One region of the Bradyrhizobium sp. NP1 genome, then DNA from elsewhere that is predicted to be linked to it. Evidence: predicted binding sites of a transcription regulator. Region 1 holds the regulator's gene; each other region holds the start of a gene.
The links. The regulator PhoB, encoded in region 1, activates phosphate uptake and scavenging genes when phosphate is short. The targets are predictions, from matches to a motif close to TGTCATNNANCTGTCAT.
Positions count from the first base shown of each region.

Region 1 (7,063 bases):
CAACGGTCTGAACTATCAGTCGATCGGCTCCGGCGGTGGCATCAAGCAGATCCAGGCCAAGACCGTCACCTTCGGCGCCACCGACATGCCGCTGAAGGCCGACCAGCTCGAGAAGGATGGCCTCGCGCAGTGGCCGATGGTGATGGGCGCGATCGTTCCGGTGGTCAACATCGAGGGCGTGAAGCCCGGTGAGATGGTGTTCGACGGCGAGACGCTCGCCAATGTCTATCTCGGCAAGATCACCAAGTGGGACGATCCCGCGATCAAGAAGCTCAATCCGAACGTGAAGCTGCCGTCCGAGGCCATCACCGTTGTGCGCCGTTCCGACGGCTCCGGCACGACCTTCAACTTCACCGATTATCTCTCCAAGGTCAGCGCCGACTGGAAGAGCAAGGTTGGCGAGGGCACGGCGGTCGAGTGGCCGACCGGTGTCGGCGCCAAGGGCAATGAAGGCGTCTCCGGCAACGTCGGCCAGACCAAGAACTCGATCGGCTATGTCGAGTACGCCTATGCCAAGCAGAACAAGCTGGTCTACACCGCGATGGTCAACAAGGCCGGCAAGTCCGTGCAGCCGACGGTCGAGACCTTCCAGGCGGCCGCCGCGAACGCCGACTGGACGCATGCGCCCGGCTACTACGTCATCCTGACCGATCAGCCCGGCGACAAGTCCTGGCCGATCACCGCCTCGACCTTCATCCTGATGCACAAGGATGCGACCGACAAGGCGGCCTCGCAGGAAGCCATCAAGTTCTTCCGCTGGGCGTTCAAGAACGGCGGCAAGATGGCCGAGGAGCTCGACTACATTCCGATGCCGGCCAACGTCGTCGATCTGATCGAGAAGACCTGGTCGTCGGATATCAAGAGCTAAAGGCCTGCTCCTCCCCTGGCCAGGGGAGGCCCGGTCTTCAGGTACAGGGGCGCGGGCGGCTCGAACCACCCGCGTCGCCTTCTTCAAGAGAAGGCGCAAACGAAAGAGAAACCGGACCCAGCCAAACGCGGCCCGGATCGCGTAAGCTGCTAGAGACCAGGGGATTGGCGTGGCAGAGATGGCCGTTGAAAGCGACGCGTTGCAAGCCGCCGGGCCTTACGATCGCGCCAAGGCACTCAGTGCCTTCAAGCTCGGCGACATCACCTTCTATTGGATCACCCGCGCTTCGGCGATTTCGGTGCTGCTCATCCTTGGCGGCATCATCCTGTCGCTGATCGTCGGTGCCTGGCCCGCGATGCGGGAATATGGCGTGAGCTTCCTGACCACGCAGCGCTGGGCGCCCTCGGCCGACCCGCCGGTGCTGGGCGCGCTCGGGCCGATCTACGGCACGCTGGTGACTTCCTTCATCGCGATGCTGATCGCCATTCCCGTCGGCCTCGGCATCGCGATCTTCCTCACCGAGCTCTGCCCGCAATGGCTGCGCCGCCCGATCGGCATTGCGATCGAGCTGCTCGCCGGCATCCCCTCGATCATCTACGGCATGTGGGGCTTCTTCGTGCTCGGGCCGTTCCTGGCCTACACCTTCCAGCCGGCGATGATCCACCTGTTCGACGGCGTGCCGGTGCTAGGAGCGATTTTCGCCGGCCCGCCGTCCTATCTCAGCCTGTTCAACGCGGCGCTGATTCTCGCGATCATGGTGCTGCCGTTCATCACCGCGATCTCGGTCGACGTGTTCCGCACCGTGCCGCCGGTGCTGAAGGAGGCCGCCTACGGCGTCGGCTGCACCACCTGGGAGGTCGTGCGCAGCGTGGTCATTCCCTATACCCGCGTCGGCGTCATCGGCGGCATCATGCTGGCGCTCGGTCGCGCGCTCGGCGAGACCATGGCGGTGACCTTCATCATCGGCAATTCGTTCCGCATCACCGGATCGATCTTCTCGCCGGGCACCACGATCTCGGCGGCGATCGCCAGCGAGTTCGCCGAAAGCGACGGCCTGCATCAATCGGGCCTGATCCTTCTCGGCCTGCTGCTGTTCGTGCTGACCTTCATCGTGCTTGCCGCCGCGCGGCTGATGCTGCTGCGCCTGGAAAAGAAGGCGGGGAACTAGCGCCATGGCCCTCAACTCGATCTATGCGCGCCGCCGCCGCCGGGACATCATCGTCCGCGGGCTGTGCGTCTGCGCGGCGCTGTTCGGCGTCACCTGGCTCGCGCTGATCCTGTTCACGCTGTTCTATAACGGCATCGCCGGCCTCAACCTGCAGGTCTTCACCGAGAACACGCCGCCGCCCGGCTCGACCGAAGGCGGCCTGCTCAACGCCATCACCGGCTCGATCATCATGACCGGGATCGGGGTCGGGATCGGCGCGCCGCTCGGCCTGTTCGCCGGCACCTACCTCGCCGAATATGGCCGCAACGACCGCCTCACCTCGGTGATCCGCTTCATCAACGACATCCTGCTCAGCGCGCCGTCGATCATCATCGGTCTCTTCATCTACGGCGCGGTGGTGGTGCCGATGAAAGGCTTCTCGGCGATCGCGGGCTCGCTCGCGCTTGCGGTGATCGTGATCCCGGTCGTGCTGCGCACCACCGAGGACATGCTCCTGCTGGTGCCGAACCCGCTGCGGGAAGCCGCGAGCGCGCTCGGGCTGCCGCGCTCGCTGGTGATCAAGAGGATCGCCTACCGCGCGGCGCGAAGCGGCCTGATCACCGGCGTGCTGCTCGCGACCGCACGCGTCGCCGGCGAAACCGCGCCGCTGCTGTTCACCGCGCTGTCCAACCAGTTCTTCAGCCTGAGCCTGACCAAGACGATGGCCAACCTGCCGGTGACCATCAACAACTTCGTGCAGAGCCCGTATGCCTACTGGAAGCAACTCGCATGGAGCGGGGCCCTGCTGATCACACTGACCGTGCTCGCGCTGAATATCGGCGCGCGCATCCTGGGCGCCGAGAGGAGCGCAAAATGAACGATCTTTCTGTATCCATGAGTACCGCAAGCTCGCACGGCCATTCGGTGCCGCTGCCGGAGGCGCCCGCCAAGGTGACCGCTCGCAACCTCAATTTCTACTATGGCGAGAACCACGCGCTGAAGAACATCAACCTGACGCTCGGCACCAACAGGGTGACGGCATTCATCGGTCCCTCCGGTTGCGGCAAGTCGACGCTGTTGCGCATCTTCAACCGGATGTACGACCTCTACCCGGGCCAGCGCGCCAGTGGGCAGTTGATGCTCGACCAGACCAATATCCTGGACCCCCGGCTCGACCTCAACCTGTTGCGCGCGCGGGTCGGCATGGTGTTCCAGAAGCCGACGCCGTTCCCGATGACCATCTACGAGAACATCGCCTTCGGCATCCGCCTCTACGAGCGGATTTCCAAGTCCGAGATGGACGACCGGGTCGAGAAGGCGCTGCGCGGCGGCGCGCTCTGGAACGAGGTCAAGGACAAGCTGAACGCCAGCGGATTGAGCCTGTCCGGCGGCCAGCAGCAGCGGCTTTGCATCGCCCGCACGGTGGCGGTGCGGCCGGAGGTGATCCTGTTCGACGAGCCGTGCTCGGCGCTCGATCCGATCTCCACCGCCAAGGTCGAGGAGCTGATCCAGGAACTGTCCGAGCAGTACACGATCGCGATCGTCACTCACAACATGCAGCAGGCGGCGCGCGTCTCCGACAAGACCGCCTTCATGTATCTCGGCGAGCTGATCGAGTTCGACGAGACCAGCAAGATCTTCACCTCGCCGAGCGATCGGCGTACCCAGGACTACATCACCGGCCGCTTCGGCTGACACGCTGACCGCGGAGGATTTTGACACATGGCTTCTGAACACACCGCCAAGGCTTTCGACAGCGACCTGCAGGAACTCACCCGCCTGGTAGCGGAGATGGGCGGCCTCGCCGAACGCATGATCGTCGAATCCGTCGACGCGTTGGTGCGCCACGACATCGCGCTCGGCCAGCGCGTGGTCGCGGCCGACCTCGAGATCGACAACATGCAGCGCCTGATCGAGGAGCGCGCGGTGCTGACCATCGCGCGGCGCCAGCCGATGGCGGTCGACCTGCGCGAGATCGTCGGCGCCATGCGGGTGGCGATCGACCTCGAGCGGATCGGCGACCTCGCCAAGAACATGGGCAAGCGCGTCGCCGCGCTGGAAAGCGATTTCCATCCCTTGAAGCTGATCCGCGGATTGGAGCACATGACCGACCTCGTTCAGCAGCAGGTCAAGAGCGTGCTCGACGCCTATGCGGCGCACGATTTGCCGGCGGCGATGAGCGTATGGAAGGGCGACGAGGAGGTCGACGCCATCTGCACCTCGCTGTTCCGCGAACTGCTCACCTACATGATGGAAGATCCGCGCAACATCTCGTTCTGCATTCACCTGATGTTCTGCGCCAAGAACATCGAGCGGATCGGCGACCATGCGACCAATATCGCGGAAACCGTGTTCTACATGATCGAAGGCCAGCAGATTCTCGACAAGCGTCCGAAGGGTGACATGACGACCTTCGCTGCCACGATTCCGGGCAACAATTAAGCCGCGGGGCGAAGCAGCGGATCAGGCCACGGCTCAAGCCAATGGAGAAGACCTAGCCATGAGCGCGCGCATACTGGTGGTGGAGGATGAGGAGGCGCTGACCACGCTGTTGCGCTACAACCTCGAGGCAGACGGCTACGAGGTCGAGACGGTGGCGCGCGGTGACGATGCCGACACGCGAATGAAGGAACGCGTTCCCGACCTGATCGTGCTGGACTGGATGCTGCCGGGCCTGTCCGGCATCGAGCTGTGCCGGCGCCTGCGGGCGCGGCCCGAGACCAAGCAGCTTCCGATCATCATGTTGACCGCGCGCGGCGAGGAGAGCGAGCGCGTCCGCGGGCTTGCGACCGGCGCCGACGACTACATCGTCAAGCCGTTCTCGGTGCCGGAACTCCTGGCGCGCGTGAAAGGCCTGCTGCGTCGTGCGAGCCCCGAACGGCTCGCAACCGTGCTCGCCTATGGTGACATCGAGCTCGATCGCGAGAAGCGCCGCGTGGCGCGATCCGGCCGTCCGATCGATCTCGGCCCGACCGAGTATCGCCTGCTCGAATTCTTCCTCGAGCACCCGGGCCGGGTGTTTTCCCGCGAGCAGCTGCTCGACAGCGTCTGGGGCCGCGACATCTATATCGACGAGCGCACCGTCGACGTGCATATCGGCCGCCTGCGCAAGCTGCTCAATCCGGGCCGCGAGCAGGATCCGATCCGCACCGTCCGCGGCGCCGGCTACGCGCTCGACGACCGCTTCGCCAAAGCCGCGGAGTGATCGCCGTCGTCCCGCGAACGCGCGCGTTGATAGGCTCCGCGCGGGCCGCGACCCATAACCGCAGGTCTTGATTGCTTGGACGAGCTGCATCGACAGCTCGAAATGACCACGTGGTTCAGTGGTTCGGAGTCCCCGCCTTCGCGGGGACGACATCCGCCGGCGAGCGAGCCTACCTCGAATTCGGCTTGGTCGACGGCCGCCTTCGATCGGCGGCGGGCTGATAGGCGACCCGCGAGTGATGTGCGCAATAGGGCAGTCCGGCAAGCGCCTTGCCGCCGCAGAAGAAGAAGTCGGGGCTGGCGGGATCGCCGACCGGCCAATGGCAGGTGGCCTCGTTCAATTCGAGCAGCGACAGCCGCTGGCTCATCGGCACCACGTTGTCATAGGCGATCGGATCGGGCTCGAGCTCGACCTCGAAGGCGTGCGCGAGCGCCGTGTTGCCGCGCGAGACCGGGCGCGATACCCGCATCATGTGCTGGGCGGGGCGCGCCTTGCGCTGGCGTGGCGCCGCCGACGATGGACTCTTGGCGCGGCCCGAAAGGCCGAGCCGATGCACCTTGCCGATCACCGCGTTGCGCGTCACGTTTCCGAGCTCGGCGGCGATCTGGCTCGCCGACAGGCCGGCCTCCCAGAGTTTCTTCAACTGCTCGACGCGCTCGTCGGACCAGGTCAATACCGTCATCACGCTCTTCCCTTCGCGTAGCGCCGGCCGCTTGCCAGGCGGTGCTGCGATGCCAAAAAAAATCCCTGCGCGCAGAATCCCTTAACCCTCGCCGGGCCGATCAGGCGCGCCCGGACGTTTACGCGAACCGTTAACACTCTTGAGGGTCAGAACCGCCGCACGAGATGTCGTATCCGACGGCCCAAACGCTACAATATGGCGTGACTCGGGCGCAAGAGTCCCCGGCCACGACGTCCACATGTTCCGTTACTTATGCATTTGATTTTGTCTTTTCCACCACACCGCAATGTTACGGGCGGCACAGGCCCCGCGCAGCCTGCGCCTGACGGCATTGACACCCATCTCTGCGCGCCTAGAATGCTTCTACGTGCCGCCCTGAAAAGGCGGCACGTTTTGTTTTCTGCTGTTGATGCGGCCGCGCCAATGCGCGCATCATCATTGTTCTCGAACGCTCAAGTGACCGCCATGACCAACAGCGCCACGTCGCATCTGCTTCCGGTTTTCGCCAGGGTCGACCTCGGCTTCGAACGCGGCGAAGGCTGCTGGCTGGTCGCGACCAACGGCGAGCGCTATCTCGATTTCACCTCGGGCGTCGCGGTCAACGCGCTCGGCCACGCGCATCCGCATCTGGTCAAGGCGCTGCAGGAGCAGGCGACGAAACTCTGGCACATGTCGAACCTGTTCAAGAGCCCCGATGGCGAGAAGCTCGCCGCGCGGCTGTGCGATGAGAGCTTCGCCGACCTCGTGTTCTTCTGCAATTCCGGCGCGGAAGCGATGGAGGGCGTGATCAAGCTGGTGCGCCACTATCACTTCTCCAAGGGCCATCCCGAGCGCTACCGCATCATCACCTTCGAGGGCGCCTTCCACGGCCGCACGCTCGCGACGCTCGCCGCCACCGGCTCCGCCAAATATCTCGAAGGTTTTGGGCCGCCGGTTGACGGCTTCGACCAGGTGCCGCATGGCGACATCGAGGCGGTGAAGAAGGCGATCGGTCCCCACACCGCCGGCATCCTGATCGAGCCCGTGCAAGGCGAAGGCGGCGTGCGCTCGGCGCCGATGGCCTTCTTCAAGGCGCTGCGCCAGCTCTGCGACGAGCGCGGCCTTCTGCTCGCCTTCGACGAGGTGCAGACCGGCATGGGCCGCACCGGCGAGCTGTTCGCC
Region 1 is NZ_CP127385.1:828,524-835,586, forward strand. It holds gene pstS (phosphate ABC transporter substrate-binding protein PstS) at 1-868, shown strand, start outside; gene pstC (phosphate ABC transporter permease subunit PstC) at 1,047-2,036, shown strand; gene pstA (phosphate ABC transporter permease PstA) at 2,041-2,892, shown strand; gene pstB (phosphate ABC transporter ATP-binding protein PstB) at 2,889-3,710, shown strand; gene phoU (phosphate signaling complex protein PhoU) at 3,738-4,457, shown strand; gene phoB (phosphate regulon transcriptional regulator PhoB) at 4,516-5,220, shown strand; gene QOU61_RS03915 (GcrA family cell cycle regulator) at 5,390-5,902, opposite strand; gene QOU61_RS03920 (aspartate aminotransferase family protein) at 6,368-7,063, shown strand, end outside.

Region 2 (7,063 bases), 3.7 Mb from region 1:
TCGAGGGTCGCGAGGCTGATGCCGAAATGATCGGGATCGGCCTTGCCGAGCTCGGGAATGTAGTCAGCGACACTGCCGCCGGTCTCGGCGGAAAAATCCTGGTGGCAGCGGTCGAGGAACCGGAGCAGGGGCGGCTTGGCGCTGGCCCAGGCGTGAGAGGCGGAAGCGGGTTTCATCGCGGGAGTTTTGCCGCGCCATTGCCGCTCGCGCAACCGGCCCAGGAAATAGGCAATTCGGCGGGCTCAGGTTTCGAGGATGGCCACGGCCTGGCCTTCGGTGATCACCTCGTCGAGCTTGACCAGGATCGCCTTCAACCGGCCCGCCGCAGGCGCGGCGACCGGGATTTCCATCTTCATCGCCTCGACGAACGCGACCTCTTCGCCGTCATCGATGGTGGCGCCGGCCTCGACCGGCAGCGCGCAGACGCGTCCTGCGACCTCGGTCACGATCTTGATCTCAGGCATTCCGAGGCACGCCCCCACCTATGAACCGCTTCTTGTTGTCGCGGCAGATTGCCTGAGGTAGCGTGATCTGCAAGTGGAATTTTATTCCGTATTACGGAAAATAGGGAGATGGCATTGGGACGACGCTCGGAACGGTTAAGCAGAGTGGGAATGCTCGCCGGGGATCGGTCAGGCGAGGGCGACATCATCCAGGTGGTGTCGCGGGCGTTCGAGGTGCTGCGCTGTTTCGAAGGCCAAGAGGCGCGGCTCGGCAACCTCGAAATCGCCAACCGCTGCGGGCTGCCGCGATCGACGGTGTCGCGGCTTACCCACACGCTGACCCGCATGGGCCAGCTCGTCTATCTGCCGCGCGACCAGAAATACCGGATCGGGCCGAGCGCGGTGGCGATGAGCACATCGATGATGAAGGGCCTGCAACTGCGCAACCTGATCCGGCTGCGGCTGCAGGATGTCGCCGACCAGTTGCCCGGCACCGTCGGCTTCGTCATCCCGGATCGCTTCCATATGGTCTATCTCGAATATGCGCGCGCGGCGAATGCGCTGGGGCTGCACGAGACCATCGGCAGCCGGATCGCGATCTGGAGCACCGCGGCAGGCCACGCCTATACCGCGGCGCTGCAGCCGGAGGTCGGCGACAACCTGATCGCGGAGCTTGAGCGCGAGATTCCCGAAGGCGGACGAATGCTCAGGCCGCGGATCGAAGCGACGCGCGCATTCCTGCACGAGCGCGGCTATGTCGTGGCCTGCGGGTTGTGGAGCCCGCACATCAACGGTCTCGCCGTTCCCCTGTGGTCGCCGCAATATCAGACCTACGTCGTGATCACGATCGGACTGCTTTCGGCGATGTTTGACGAGCAGCGGTTGCACAAGGAGGTCGCGCCGTTGATGCTGGAGCTGGGCAAGGCGGTCGGTGGCCTGCTCGCCGGTGCCGAGGGCGATTTCTTCAACAGCCGCCTGGAGCGGAAGTCGCTTGCGACGGCGGCCGCGACCGACAACAAGACCGTCAAGACGGAGGAGACGAATGAACTGGAAGCCCGAACTCGACGAACTCGCCCGGCGCGAAGCCTTCGCGCGCGAGATGGGCGGCGTTGAGAAGGTCAAGCGGCAGCGCGACCAGGGCCGGCTCACCGTCCGCGAACGTATCGACAGGCTGATCGACGCCAGCAGCTTTCACGAGATCGGCGCCGTCTCCGGCATCGGTGAATATGACGAGCACGGCGAACTGCAGCATGTGACGCCGGCCAATTGCGTGTTCGGCCGCGCCAGGGTCGACGGCCGCACGGTCGTCGTGGTCGGTGACGACTTCACGGTGCGCGGCGGCTCGGCGGATGCTTCGATCTCGGCCAAGCCGTTGATGGCGGAGGAGATGGCGCATGATTTCCGCCTGCCGATCATCCGCATCATCGAGGGCTCCGGCGGTGGCGGCTCGGTGAAGACGATCGAGACCAAGGGCGCCGCAAACCTGCCGGGCGGCATCGGCGGCAATCGCTGGTACCGCTACACGACGGAGAACCTCGCGCGCGTGCCTGTGGTCGGCCTTGGCCTCGGCTCGGTCGCAGGGCTTGGCGCGGCGCGACTCGCGGCCAGCCACTATTCGGTGATGACGCGGGACTCCGCGATGTTCGTCGCCGGCCCGCCGGTCGTGAAGCGGCTCGGGCAGGATCTCTCCAAGCAGGAGCTCGGCGGCGCCGACATCCAGACCCGCGCCGGCGGCGTCGACGATGCGGTCGATACCGAGCAGGAGGCGTTCGCGCGGGCGCGGCGTTTCCTCTCCTATCTGCCGTCCTCGGTCTATGAGCTGCCGCCGACGCTGCCCTGCGCGGACGATCCCGAACGCTGCGAGGAGTCGCTGATCAAGGCGGTGCCGCGCAGCCGCCGCCAGGTCTACAAGATGCGCCCGATCATCGAGGCCGTCGTCGACAAGGGCTCATTCTTCGAGATGAACGCCAATTTCGGCCGCCCCATCATCGTCGGGATGGCGCGCCTCGAGGGCCGCGCGGTCCTCGTGCTCGCGAGCGATCCCTTCCACTATGGCGGCTCGTGGACGGCGGACGCCTGCCAGAAGGTGGTGCGCTGGGTCGATTTCGCCGAGACCTTTCATCTGCCGATCGTCTATCTGATGGACTGCCCCGGCTTCATGATCGGGCTCGAGGCGGAGAAGGCGGCGACCATCCGCCACGGCGTGCGCGCGATGGCCGCGGTGAACCAGACCACGGTGCCCTGGTGCACCGTCATCATCCGCAATTCGTTTGGCGTCGCCGGCGTCGTGCATCAGCCGGCCGACCGTTTCTCGATCCGCTATGCCTGGCCGTCGGCCTATTGGGGCTCGCTGCCGCTCGAGGGCGGGATCGAGGCCGCCTATCGCGCCGACATCGACGCGGCGGAAGATCCGGCCGCGAAACTGAAGGAGATCGAGGAGCGGCTCAACAAGCTGCGCTCGCCGTTCCGCTCGGCGGAGAAGTTCTGGGTCGAGGAGATCATCGATCCCCGCAAGACGCGCTCGCTGCTCTGCGAGTTCGCACGCCTTGCCGAGCCGCTGCGCACCCCGGGGCTTGCGACGAATATGGCGATCAGGCCCTGATCGCGTCGGCGGTATCAGGCCTGCTCGTTCTCGCGGTGCACGTCGTGGACGACGATGCCCATGCCGTCCTCGGGCATCCTGATCCAGTCGCGCCGCTTCAGCGTGCGCCGGGTGTCCTCGTGGCCGCTGGACCAGTGCTCGCGCATCGAGGTGCCTGAGAATTCGTGATCCTTGGCGTCGCCCTCATAGGCCTTCTGCTGGTAGATCAGTTGCATGATCGCGATCCCCGGTAGGCTCCTCAGCGACGCCTTCAGCGCGCGCTCGTCCTCTGAAAGCTCGTGCTCGGGAACCCGCGACAGCGCCTTGTAAAGGCGGGCCTTCAGGTTGTGCGTCCTGCGATAGACGTCGGTGTTGTGGCGCGTGCGCGAGGAATACATGATGTCCTTGTGACGGGCCATCACGTCCTGGATGTCGCGCGGCAGCACCCCGCGGGCGCTGAACAGGTCGACCTGGAACACCAGCGAGTTGAGATTGTCTTCCTGGTCGAGCAGATGCTGCAACGGCGTGTTGGAGACGATGCCGCCGTCCCAGAAATGATCGGTGCCGACCTTCACCATCGGCAGCGCCGGCGGTAGCGCGCCGCTTGCCATCACGTGCTCTGGAATGATTTCGTCGTGCGCGTTGTCGAAATAGATGAAGTTGCCGGAGAGTACGTTGACGGCGCCGACCGCAAACCGGATCGCCTTGGAATTGATGCGGTCGAAGTCGACGAGCTCGAGCAGGCTGCGGCGCAGCGGCTCGGTGTCGTAATAGCTGGTCGCGGTCCTTGCGCCGGCCGCGCTGAGCCAGGGATTGGTCGAATGCGGCACGAAGAAGCCGGGCTGACCGAGCGTCGTCGTCATCAGCGCGCTCGCGAGGTTGCGTGCCTTGCGATAGATGTCGCCATCCGGCGTGTAGTGCCAGATCTTGCGGCTGGTGATGCGGTCCCAGAAGGTGTGCAGCCGCTCCAGCCGCCGCTCCGGCGGGTTACCGGCGATGATCGCCGAGTTGATCGCGCCGATCGAGACGCCGCAGACCCAGTCCGGCTCGACGCCGGCCTCATGCAGCGCCTGGTAGACGCCGGCCTGATAGGCGCCGAGCGCGCCGCCGCCCTGCAGCACCAGCGCGACACGGTCGCAGCCCTCCGGCCGCCAGCCGCGCGCCGTCGTCCGTTCCAGGCTCGGTGTTCTCGCATCCATGGTGGTCTGCTCCCAGCGCGCCGACCATTTCGCCTCGCCGTGACGCCGTGATGACGGCGGGTCGCGCGCAATGGCCCGATGTGACGCGCTTGCCTGCGCGGCGGGCATTGCCGTCCATGACAAAATGCAGGTCAGATCATGGAGGTCACGCGCCTGACGGATTTCCCTCACATCCCTGTCAAGTGTGCTGGCTAGCTTTTTGTCAGCAACCTTTGGCAGGGGAAATGGCGATGCGCAGGGAAGACCTTCTCAAGCTTCCGTCGATGCCGGCCGCGGGCCCGAGCTACCCGGCGGGCCCTTACCGCTTCGTCGACCGTGAATTCCTGGTCATTACCTACGAGACCGATGCGGCCCTGATCCGCGCCGGCCTGCCGGAGCCGCTCGAGCCGATCAATGAGCCGATCGTGCACTATGAATGGATCAAGATGCCCGACAGTTCCGGCTTCGGCAGCTACACGGAATCAGGCCTCGTCATTCCGGCGCGGCTCAACGGCGAGGACGTCAACTTCGTCTCGCAGATGTATCTCGACGACGATCCGCCGATCGCCGCGGGCCGCGAGATCTGGGGCTTTCCGAAGAAATACGCCCATCCCAAGCTTGAAATCGTCAAGGACACGCTCACCGGCACGCTGGAATATGCCGGCCAGCTCGTGGCGATGGGCACTATGGGCTACAAGCACGAGAGCATGGCAGGCAATGGCGACCTCACACGCGCCACGCTGTCGAAGACGCAGGTCAACCTGAAGATGATCCCCGGCGTCGACGGCCAGCTCGAAGTCTGCCAGCTCGTCGCCATCAACCTGACCGATATCAACGTCAAGGGCTCGTGGATCGGGCCGGGACGGCTGCATCTGGTGCCGCATGTCAACGCACCGGTGGCCGACTTTCCGGTGCGGCGCGTGGTCGGCGCGCATCACTTCCTCGCCGACCTGACGCTGCCCTTCGGCCGCGTGGTTCACGACTACGTCAGGCACGCCGAGCCGATCGCCACGGGGCTTGCGGCGGAATAGTCGCTTCCAAGCGCGGACTAGGGCGCCGAGGTTGCCAGCGCCGGTTTCGGCTGGCGCGAGATCGCGAGCGCGATCAGGGCCGCGACGAGGCAGAGCGCGCCGGCGATGAAGAAGGCCGGCAGATAGGACGCGAGCACCGTCCGCGACAGGCCGGCCCCGAAGGCGGCCGTGCCGGCGCCGAGCTGGTGGCCGGCGAAAATCCAGCCGAACACGAGGTTGGCGCGCTCGGCGCCGAACCGCTGCGCGGTCAGCCGCACCGTCGGCGGCACCGTGGCGATCCAGTCGAGCCCATAGAACATCGCAAACAGCGACAAACCGTAGAACGAGAAGTCGGTGAAGGGGAGGAACAGCAGCGACAGCCCGCGCAGGCCGTAATACCAGAACAGGAGCCAGCGGTTGTCGTAGCGATCCGACAGCCAGCCCGAGACGATGGTGCCGAAGAAGTCGAAGATCCCCATGGCGGCGAGCAGGCTCGCTGCCTGGACCTGCGGAATGCCGAAATCGAGGCACATCGGAATCAAATGCACCTGGACGAGGCCGTTGGTCGAGGCGCCGCAGATGAAGAAGGTCGCAAACAGGATCCAGAACGACGGTGACTTGGAAGCGTCCCGCAGCGTGCCGAGTGCGGCCGCCACGATCGGCGCATTGGCCGGCGGCGGCGCGGGCAGGGGAGCCTTGCCGTCGTCGCCGAACGGGCGCAGGCCGACATCGCTCGGCCGGTCGCGCATCAGCAGCAGCACCGCAAGCGCGGCCACCCCAAGCGCGGCGCAGACCAGCGCCAGCGCGATCCGCCAGCCGAGCCGCTCGGTCAGGCTTGCGAGCAGCGGCAGGAACAGGAGTTGCCCGGTTGCGACGCTCGCGGTGAGGATGCCGACCGCCAATCCTCGCCGCGCCACGAACCAACGCGTGGCGATGGTCGCGCCCAACACCAGCGCGGTCATGCCGGTGCCGATGCCGATCAGCACGCCCCACAGCAGCATCAATTGCCAGACCTTGGTCATGGCCAACGAGGCGAGCAGCGCCGAGACGACGATCAGTTGGGCGGCCAGCGTCACGTTGCGCAGGCCGTAGCGGTTCAAAAGCGCCGCGGCGAACGGTGCCATCAACCCGAACAGGATGAAGCGCACCGACAGCGCCGAGGAAATCTCGGCGGTGGTCCAGCCGAACTCGTGCTGCAGGGGCACGATGAACACGCCGGGCGCGCCGACCGTGCCGGCCGAGATCAGGGCGGCGAGGAAGGTTACGCCGACCATCACCCAGCCGTAGTGGATGTTGCGGCGGGCAAGGCTGCCCGCAAGCCAGTTCGAAATCACGAAACCCCCAAATTGCTGTCAGTGCACGTTGCGTTCGACGGCGATCGCGGTCGCTTCGCCGCCGCCGATGCAGAGCGCGGCGACACCGCGCCTCAGGTTGTTCGCCTCAAGCGCATGCAACAGCGTCACGATCAGCCGCGCGCCGGTCGCGCCGATGGGATGACCGAGCGCGCAGGCGCCGCCGTTGATGTTGAGCCGTTCCCGCGGGATGCCGAGGTCGCGCTGGGCTGCCATCGCGACCACCGCAAACGCCTCGTTGATCTCGAACAGATCGACGTCGCCGACGCTCCAGCCGACCTTGTCGAGCAGCTTGCGGATCGCCGGAATCGGCGCGGTGGTGAACCATTGCGGTTCCTGGCTATGGGTGGCGTGACCCTTGATCGTGGCGAGCACCGGCAGGCCCTCGCGATCGGCGCGCGAGCGCTGCGCCAGCACCAGCGCGGCCGCACCGTCGGCATTGGCCGAGGAGGCGGCCGGCGTGATCGTGCCGTTGGGTCGGAAGGCGGGTTTCAGGCCC
Region 2 is NZ_CP127385.1:4,508,662-4,515,724, reverse strand. It holds gene glsA (glutaminase A) at 1-176, opposite strand, end outside; gene QOU61_RS21865 (acyl-CoA carboxylase biotin carboxyl carrier protein subunit) at 243-464, opposite strand; gene QOU61_RS21860 (IclR family transcriptional regulator) at 579-1,556, shown strand; gene QOU61_RS21855 (acyl-CoA carboxylase subunit beta) at 1,486-3,045, shown strand; gene QOU61_RS21850 (patatin-like phospholipase family protein) at 3,060-4,223, opposite strand; gene QOU61_RS21845 (acetoacetate decarboxylase) at 4,454-5,233, shown strand; gene QOU61_RS21840 (MFS transporter) at 5,251-6,546, opposite strand; gene QOU61_RS21835 (acetyl-CoA C-acyltransferase) at 6,565-7,063, opposite strand, start outside.
Region 2: a site for PhoB is predicted at 4,263-4,279, ahead of QOU61_RS21845 (acetoacetate decarboxylase). Genes of this name have one in related genera too.

Region 3 (7,063 bases), 430 kb from region 1:
CAGTTCCTGACGCTGGTCGGGCTCGCGGCGCTGCTGGTCGGCGGCGTCGGGGTCGCCAATGCGGTGAAGAGCCATATCGACCGCCGGCGCGACGTCATCGCCGCCTACAAGGCGCTCGGCGCCACCGGACGGGCGGTGTTTTCGATCTATCTGACACAGGTGGTCGTGCTCGCCGGCATCGGCTCGGTCATCGGGCTGGCGGTCGGCGCGGCGCTGCCCTTTGCCATCGTCGGGGCCTTCGGCAACCTGCTGCCGCTGCCGGTGGTGCCGGCGCTGCATCCGGACGAACTGGCGCTGTCCTTCGTCTATGGCCTCCTGACCGCGCTCGCCTTCGGCCTGTGGCCGCTCGGCCGCGTGCATGACGTGCCGGTCGCGGCGCTGTTCCGCGAGGCGGTTGCGGCGGCGTGGCATCGCCCCCGCTGGCCTTATCTGGCACTGATGGCGCTGGTGATTGCGCTGCTGGTCGCCGTGGTGATCGGGCTCGCCTATGACCGGCGCACGGCCGCGATCTTCGTCGTCGCCTCGATCCTGGTGTTCGCGCTGCTGCGAGCGGTCGCCGCGCTGCTGATGGCGATTGCCCGCCGCCTGCCGCGCACGCGCTTCACCATGCTGCGGCTTGCGATCGCCAACATCCACCGGCCGGGCGCGCTGACCCCGTCGGTGGTGCTGTCGCTGGGACTTGGGCTCGCGGTGCTGGTCACGATCACCCAGATCGACGGCAATCTGCGCCGGCAGTTCCTGGCCGCGCTGCCGGAGCGCGCCCCCTCGTTCTACTTCATCGACATTCCCGCAGGCGACGCCGCGCGGTTCGACACCTTCCTGAAGCAGACGATAGCGGACGCCACGATCGAGGACGTGCCGATGCTGCGCGGGCGGATCGTCGCCGCGCGCGGCGTCAAGGCGGAGGAGCTGAAACCCACGACCGATGCCGAGTGGGTGCTGCAGAGCGACCGCGGGCTGACCTACACCGGCGAGATCCCGAATGGCTCCAAGGTGGTCGAGGGCGCATGGTGGGGCGCCGACTATGCCGGCCCGCCGCTGGTGTCCATGGAGAAGAAGATCGCCGACGGCCTGCGGCTCTCGATCGGCGACGAGGTCGTCGTCAACGTGCTTGGCCGCGACATCCCGGCGCGGATCGCCAATTTGCGCAACATCGACTGGCAGGGGCTCGGCATCAATTTCGTGCTGGTGTTCTCGCCCAATGCCTTCAAGGGCGCCCCGCACACCCACATCGCGACCCTGACCGAAGCCCGCCCCGATGCCGGCACTGATGCCCGCATCATCAAGGCGGTCGCCGACGCCTTCCCGATGGTGACGAGCGTGCGGGTGCGCGAGGTGATGGAAACGATCGGCTCCGTCGTCACCAATCTCGTGCTGGCGATCCGCGGCGCCAGCGCCGTGACGCTGATTTCGGCGATCCTGGTGCTGGGCGGGGCGCTGGCCGCCGGCCACCGCCACCGTGTCTACGACGCGGTCATCCTCAAGACGCTCGGCGCCACCCGCGCCCGCCTGCTCGGCGCCTACGCCCTCGAGTACCTGATGATCGGGCTCGCCACCGCGGTGTTCGGGGTGATCGCGGGCTCGCTTTCGGCCTATCTGATCGTGACCCGGCTGATGACGCTGAGCTTCGTCTGGCAGGCCGGCAGCGCGGCCGTTGTCGTGGTCGCCGCTCTGCTCGTCACCGTGGGGCTGGGGCTGGCCGGCACCTGGCTGGCGTTGAACCAGAAACCCGCCGCCGTGCTGCGCAATTTGTGACAAATTGAGCGTTCCCGGGGCGTGCCCTGCCACTGGACTAATGCGGCGTTTTGGCTCGTAAAGTCGGGCCTCAGAGCGACATTCAGCCGCGCGGGAAAGCTTGCAGCGGATGTGCTAGTCTCCCACATGGAGCATGGGTTCAGACGCCGGCTTGATGACGCAAAATTAATGTCTGCAAACTGGACCGTCTGAGATAGATTTCATGCCGGCGCCGCAAAGCCCTTGCGCTCCGCCGGACAAACCAACGGGAATTCGACCATGTCGGACCTAGACCGTAACTACGCTTCTCCTTTCGGCCGGGCCGCCGGGCGCGTTGACGCCGCGACGGTCGATGCCGGCCTGCGCGCATACATGCTGCGCATCTACAACTACATGACGATCGGCCTGGCCATCACGGGCCTGGCCGCGCTCGGCATCTACATGGCGGCGGTGACCAACGACCCGTCGGGTGCTGCCGCCAAGATCGGCAACGCGTTCCTGACCCCGTTCGGCTACGCGATGTTCGTGAGCCCGCTGAAATGGCTGTTCATCCTGGCGCCGCTCGCCATGGTGTTCGTGATCTCGGCCGGCATCAACCGCCTCGCTCCGTCGACCGCCCAGATGCTGTTCTGGGTGTTCTCGGCGCTGATGGGCGTTTCGCTGTCCTCGATCTTCCTGGTGTACACCCACACCTCGATCGTGCGGGTGTTCTTCATCACGGCGGCCTCGTTCGGCGCGCTCAGCCTCTACGGCTACACCACGCGGCGTGACATGACCGGGCTCGGCTCGTTCCTGCTGATGGGCCTGTTCGGCCTGATCATCGCGAGCCTGGTGAACCTGTTCCTGGCAAGCTCCGCGCTGCAGTTCTTCGTCTCGATCATCGGCGTCTTCATCTTCGCCGGCCTCACCGCCTGGGACACCCAGCGGCTGAAGAACGACTACATCTACGGCTACGCCTCGGCCGGCGGCGAGGTAGCGGAACGTGCGGCGATCACCGGCGCGCTGTCGCTCTACCTGAACTTCATCAACCTGTTCACGCTGCTCCTGCAGCTCCTCGGTCAGCGAGACTGACCGGAGCCTCCCGTAGTAGGCGGACCAATGGAGCCCCGGCCTTGCGGCCGGGGCTTTTGCTTGGGCGGCACGTCCGCAGGCTTGTGGAGAAGCGTTGATCGGCGCCGCGCCGCTGCTATCCTCAAAGCCATGTCCGCACCCGAAATCAGGCCCGCCACCGAGGCGGATCTCCCCGCCATCACTGCGATCTACGACCACGCCGTACGCAAGGGCACCGCGACCTTCGAGCTGGTGCCGCCGGACCTTGCGGAAATGACACGCCGCTTCCGGGCGCTGGCGGACGGCGGCTACCCCTATCTCGTCGCCCTGCTCGAGGGCAGCATTGCCGGCTACGCCTATGCTGGCGCCTACCGGCCGCGGCCGGCCTACCGCTTCACGGTCGAGAACTCGATCTATCTCGATCCCGCCGTCCACCGCCGCGGCGTCGGGCAGCAGCTATTGAAGCGCCTGATCGCCGAATGCGAGGCCCTCGGCTTTCGCCAGATGATCGCCGTCATCGGCGATTCCGCCAATGCCGGATCGATCGGCGTGCATGCGCGATGCGGGTTTCAGATGATCGGCACGCATCCGAGCGTCGGTCTCAAGTTCGGCCGCTGGCTCGACACCGTGATGATGCAGCTCGCGCTCGGCGAAGGCGCCACGACGATTCCTTCCGACTCCTAGACCAGCGCCAGCTTGCGGTCGATCGCGAGCAGCACGCGGTCCAGCTCGTGGCCGCGGCGCAGGATCAGCCCGGTCGCCGAGATCACGCTATACATGCCCTGCTTGCGCGCGAGCCGCGGATCCTTCTCGATCCGGTAGATCGGGACTTCGGAAGCGCGGCGGAAGATGGAGAACACGGCGCGGTCCTTCAGGAAGTCGATGGCGTAATCGCGCCATTCGCCGTCGGCGACCATGCGGCCGTAGAGATTGAGGATCCGATTGAGCTCGAGCCGGTTGAACGTCACGCGGTTTGGCACGCTCCCCGCAGCGGCAACACGTGCCGCTGCGCGACTCTCGCTGGGGTCGGCATCCTCCGAGGTCAGATTCATGGAGCGCCTCCTGTCATGTCGCTGACATGATCGCGCCAACCGCGGGTGGCTGCAAGGGGGCGCCAATCGAATGGGCCCAGGCGGACGCGGCGAATTGTCCGATCCGAACGAGGGGCGAGGGCATGATTCGGCGAGGCCTGCACGCACGTGATTCGGGGATGGACAACAGGGCTCCGCAGCCACGCCCTCGGGCTCGAATCGCGGACCATGTGAAAACAAATCCCGATGCGGGAGCGCGATTTTGCGTGAAACTACTTCATCTTAGACCGTCACGTGATCGTTAGCGGAATCATAATGCCGCCCCACTTCCGCCAAGCGCCCGCCGTCCTAACTTGCAATAAAGCGAGTGTGCGTTGGCCCGGTTCTTTCGGTTCCGGATTCCTCAGCCCCCAGCCCCCCGGGATTGTCGGAGCCGGGCCTGTCGCACAAAACATCCTCCAGAGGGCCAACGCGAGTTGGTCCTTTTCTTTTTTCAGCAAGCATTACATCGCGGCCGGCGCAGCTTGGCGCAAGCGCGCTTGCGCATCGCGCTCCGCCAGCCATCACGCAAACAAACGCAGCTCGCGCAAGCCGCGCGGCGCGCCAGGATGAATGCGGGAGCGAATCAGTGCAGGGAGGTGAAGGCGGCACCGAGCATCGGCCCGGGCCGGTCGCGGCTGCCGTCCTGGATATAGACGGCCGCGGCGTCGACGCCGTCGCGGGAAATGTTTTCCAGCGGCACCGTCCAGCTTCCGGAGCCACCGTTCCAGTCGCCGATCTTGACCAGGTTGCGGACCACGTTGTGATAGGTGATCTCGTGGCCGCGATTTTCGCCGCGCTCGATCGCGATCGGCACCGCCTTCGAGATCGAGCAGATCCACACCTCGCCATGGCTCGCCGCCAAGCCCTCGCTCGCGGCAATCGAGACGTTGATGTCCTTTCCGGAGATCGACATCGTCACCGGCACCGACATCACGCCGTTGCTCTTGCTGGTGTCGCTGATCGCGCCCTCGATGCCGGCACGGTCGCTGCCGACCACATGCACCGAACCGTTGATAACCGCCTGCGGCGTGTAGACCTCACGATCGCCGCGCATCTGCGAATAGGCCCGCTGCCGCGCCGAGAAGCGCTTGTCGGCCAGCGTGTCCTTCCAGCCGAGATAGTCCCAATAGTCGATCGGCATGCTCAGCGCGATGACGGAAGGATCCTTGGCGAGCTCTCCGATGATCTTGTCGGCGGGCGGACAGGACGAGCAGCCTTGCGAGGTGAACAGCTCGACGACGGCGCGCGGATCGGCCTCGGCCGGACGAATGATTGCGATGATCGCGCAGACACTGAGCGCGCCGGACCACAACGAAATACGCTTGCTAGCCATCATCCCTGTCATTGCTGCACGGCACCGCCGGCCATATCGCCGTTAGGGTTTACGATTGGTATCCGTAGTCGTACGGAGCAGGGATTCTAACGCGAAAACCCTGCTCCAGACGCGCAAAGGCGGCCCTTGATAGGCCGCCTTCGATGGGCTCGCTACTCACTTCGCGGTGAGCCGCCGATCACAAATTCGCGCTAGTGTCCCGGGTCTGACATTCGCCTCGTTTTGAGGAGCTAGGCCGCGAGTTTGCGCAGCACATAATGCAGGATGCCGCCGTTTCGATAGTAGTCGAGCTCGTCGAGCGTATCGATGCGGCAGAGCAGCGGCACACGCTGCAGCGTGCCGTCGGCGGAAACGATCTCGGCCGTCAGCTTTTGGCGCGGCTTCAGGTCGCCCTGCAGGCCGCGGATCGTCACGGTCTCGTCGCCCTTCAATCCGATCGACTGCCAGGAGGTGCCCTCCTCGAAGGTCAACGGCAGCACGCCCATGCCGACCAGGTTGGAGCGGTGGATGCGCTCGAAGCTCTGGCAGACCACGGCGCGCACGCCGAGCAGGCGGGTGCCCTTCGCGGCCCAGTCGCGCGACGAGCCGTTGCCGTATTCGGCGCCGGCGAACACGACCAGCGGCACGCCCTCGGCCTGGTACTTCATTGCGGCGTCGTAGATCGGCATCTGCTCGCCGTCGGGCCAGTGCTTCGTGAAGCCGCCTTCCGGGATGTTGCCGTCGGCGCCCTTCAGCATGAAGTTCTTGATGCGGATGTTGGCGAAGGTGCCGCGCATCATCACTTCATGGTTGCCGCGGCGCGTGCCGTACTGGTTGAAGTCGGCCGGACGCACCTGATGCTCGCTCAGGAACTTGCCCGCGGGCGAGGTCAGCTTGATCGAGCCGGCCGGCGAGATGTGGTCGGTGGTGATCTTGTCACCGAACATCGCGAGGATACGGGCATCGACGATGTCGTTGACCGGCTCGGGCTCTTTCTTCATGCCCTCGAAATAGGGCGGGTTCTGCACATAGGTCGACGACATATTCCAGCGATAGGTCTCGCTGTCGGTGGTCTTGATCTTGCGCCAATTGGTGTCGCCCTTGAACACGTCGGCGTATTTCTTCTTGAAGATCGTGGCGGTGACGTACTTCTTCACGAAGGCATTGATCTCCTTCGCCGTCGGCCAGATGTCCTTGAGGTAGACCGGCTTGCCGTCCTTGCCCTCGCCGAGCGGCTCGGTGGCGAGATTCTTCGTTACCGAGCCCGCAAGCGCATGCGCCACGACCAGCGGGGGCGAGGCGAGATAGTTCGCCTGCACGTCCGGGCTGACGCGACCCTCGAAATTGCGATTACCCGACAGCACCGCCGCTGCGACGATGCCGTTGTCGTTGATCGATTTCGAAATCTCTTCCGGCAGCGGCCCGGAATTGCCGATGCAGGTCGTGCAGCCGAAGCCGATCAGGTTGAAGCCGACCTTGTCGAGATCGCTCTGCAGCCCCGAATTGGCGAGATATTCGGCGACCACCTGGCTGCCCGGCGCGAGCGAGGTTTTCACCCAGGGTTTTGCCTTCAATCCCTTCGCGGCGGCCTTGCGCGCAAGCAGGCCGGCACCGATCAAGACGCTCGGGTTCGAGGTGTTGGTGCAGGAGGTGATCGCGGCGATCACGACGTCGCCATGGCCGAGATCGAAAGCGCGGCCCTCAACGGCATAGCGCTGCGACGCCTCGGTCGCCTTCTTGTACTCGCTCGCCATCGCGGCGGCGAAACCTTCCGACACCGCGGGCAGCGCGACGCGGCCCTCCGGGCGCTTCGGCCCGGCCATCGACGGCACGACGTCGCCGAGGTCGAGCGTGAGGGTTTCGGTGAAGACGGGATCGGCCGACTTGCTGGTGC
Region 3 is NZ_CP127385.1:396,016-403,078, reverse strand. It holds gene QOU61_RS01955 (ABC transporter permease) at 1-1,755, shown strand, start outside; gene QOU61_RS01950 (Bax inhibitor-1/YccA family protein) at 2,014-2,805, shown strand; gene QOU61_RS01945 (GNAT family N-acetyltransferase) at 2,935-3,468, shown strand; gene QOU61_RS01940 (DUF2794 domain-containing protein) at 3,465-3,836, opposite strand; gene QOU61_RS01935 (DUF1223 domain-containing protein) at 4,441-5,202, opposite strand; gene acnA (aconitate hydratase AcnA) at 5,421-7,063, opposite strand, start outside.
Region 3: a site for PhoB is predicted at 3,848-3,864, ahead of QOU61_RS01940 (DUF2794 domain-containing protein). Genes of this name have one in related genera too.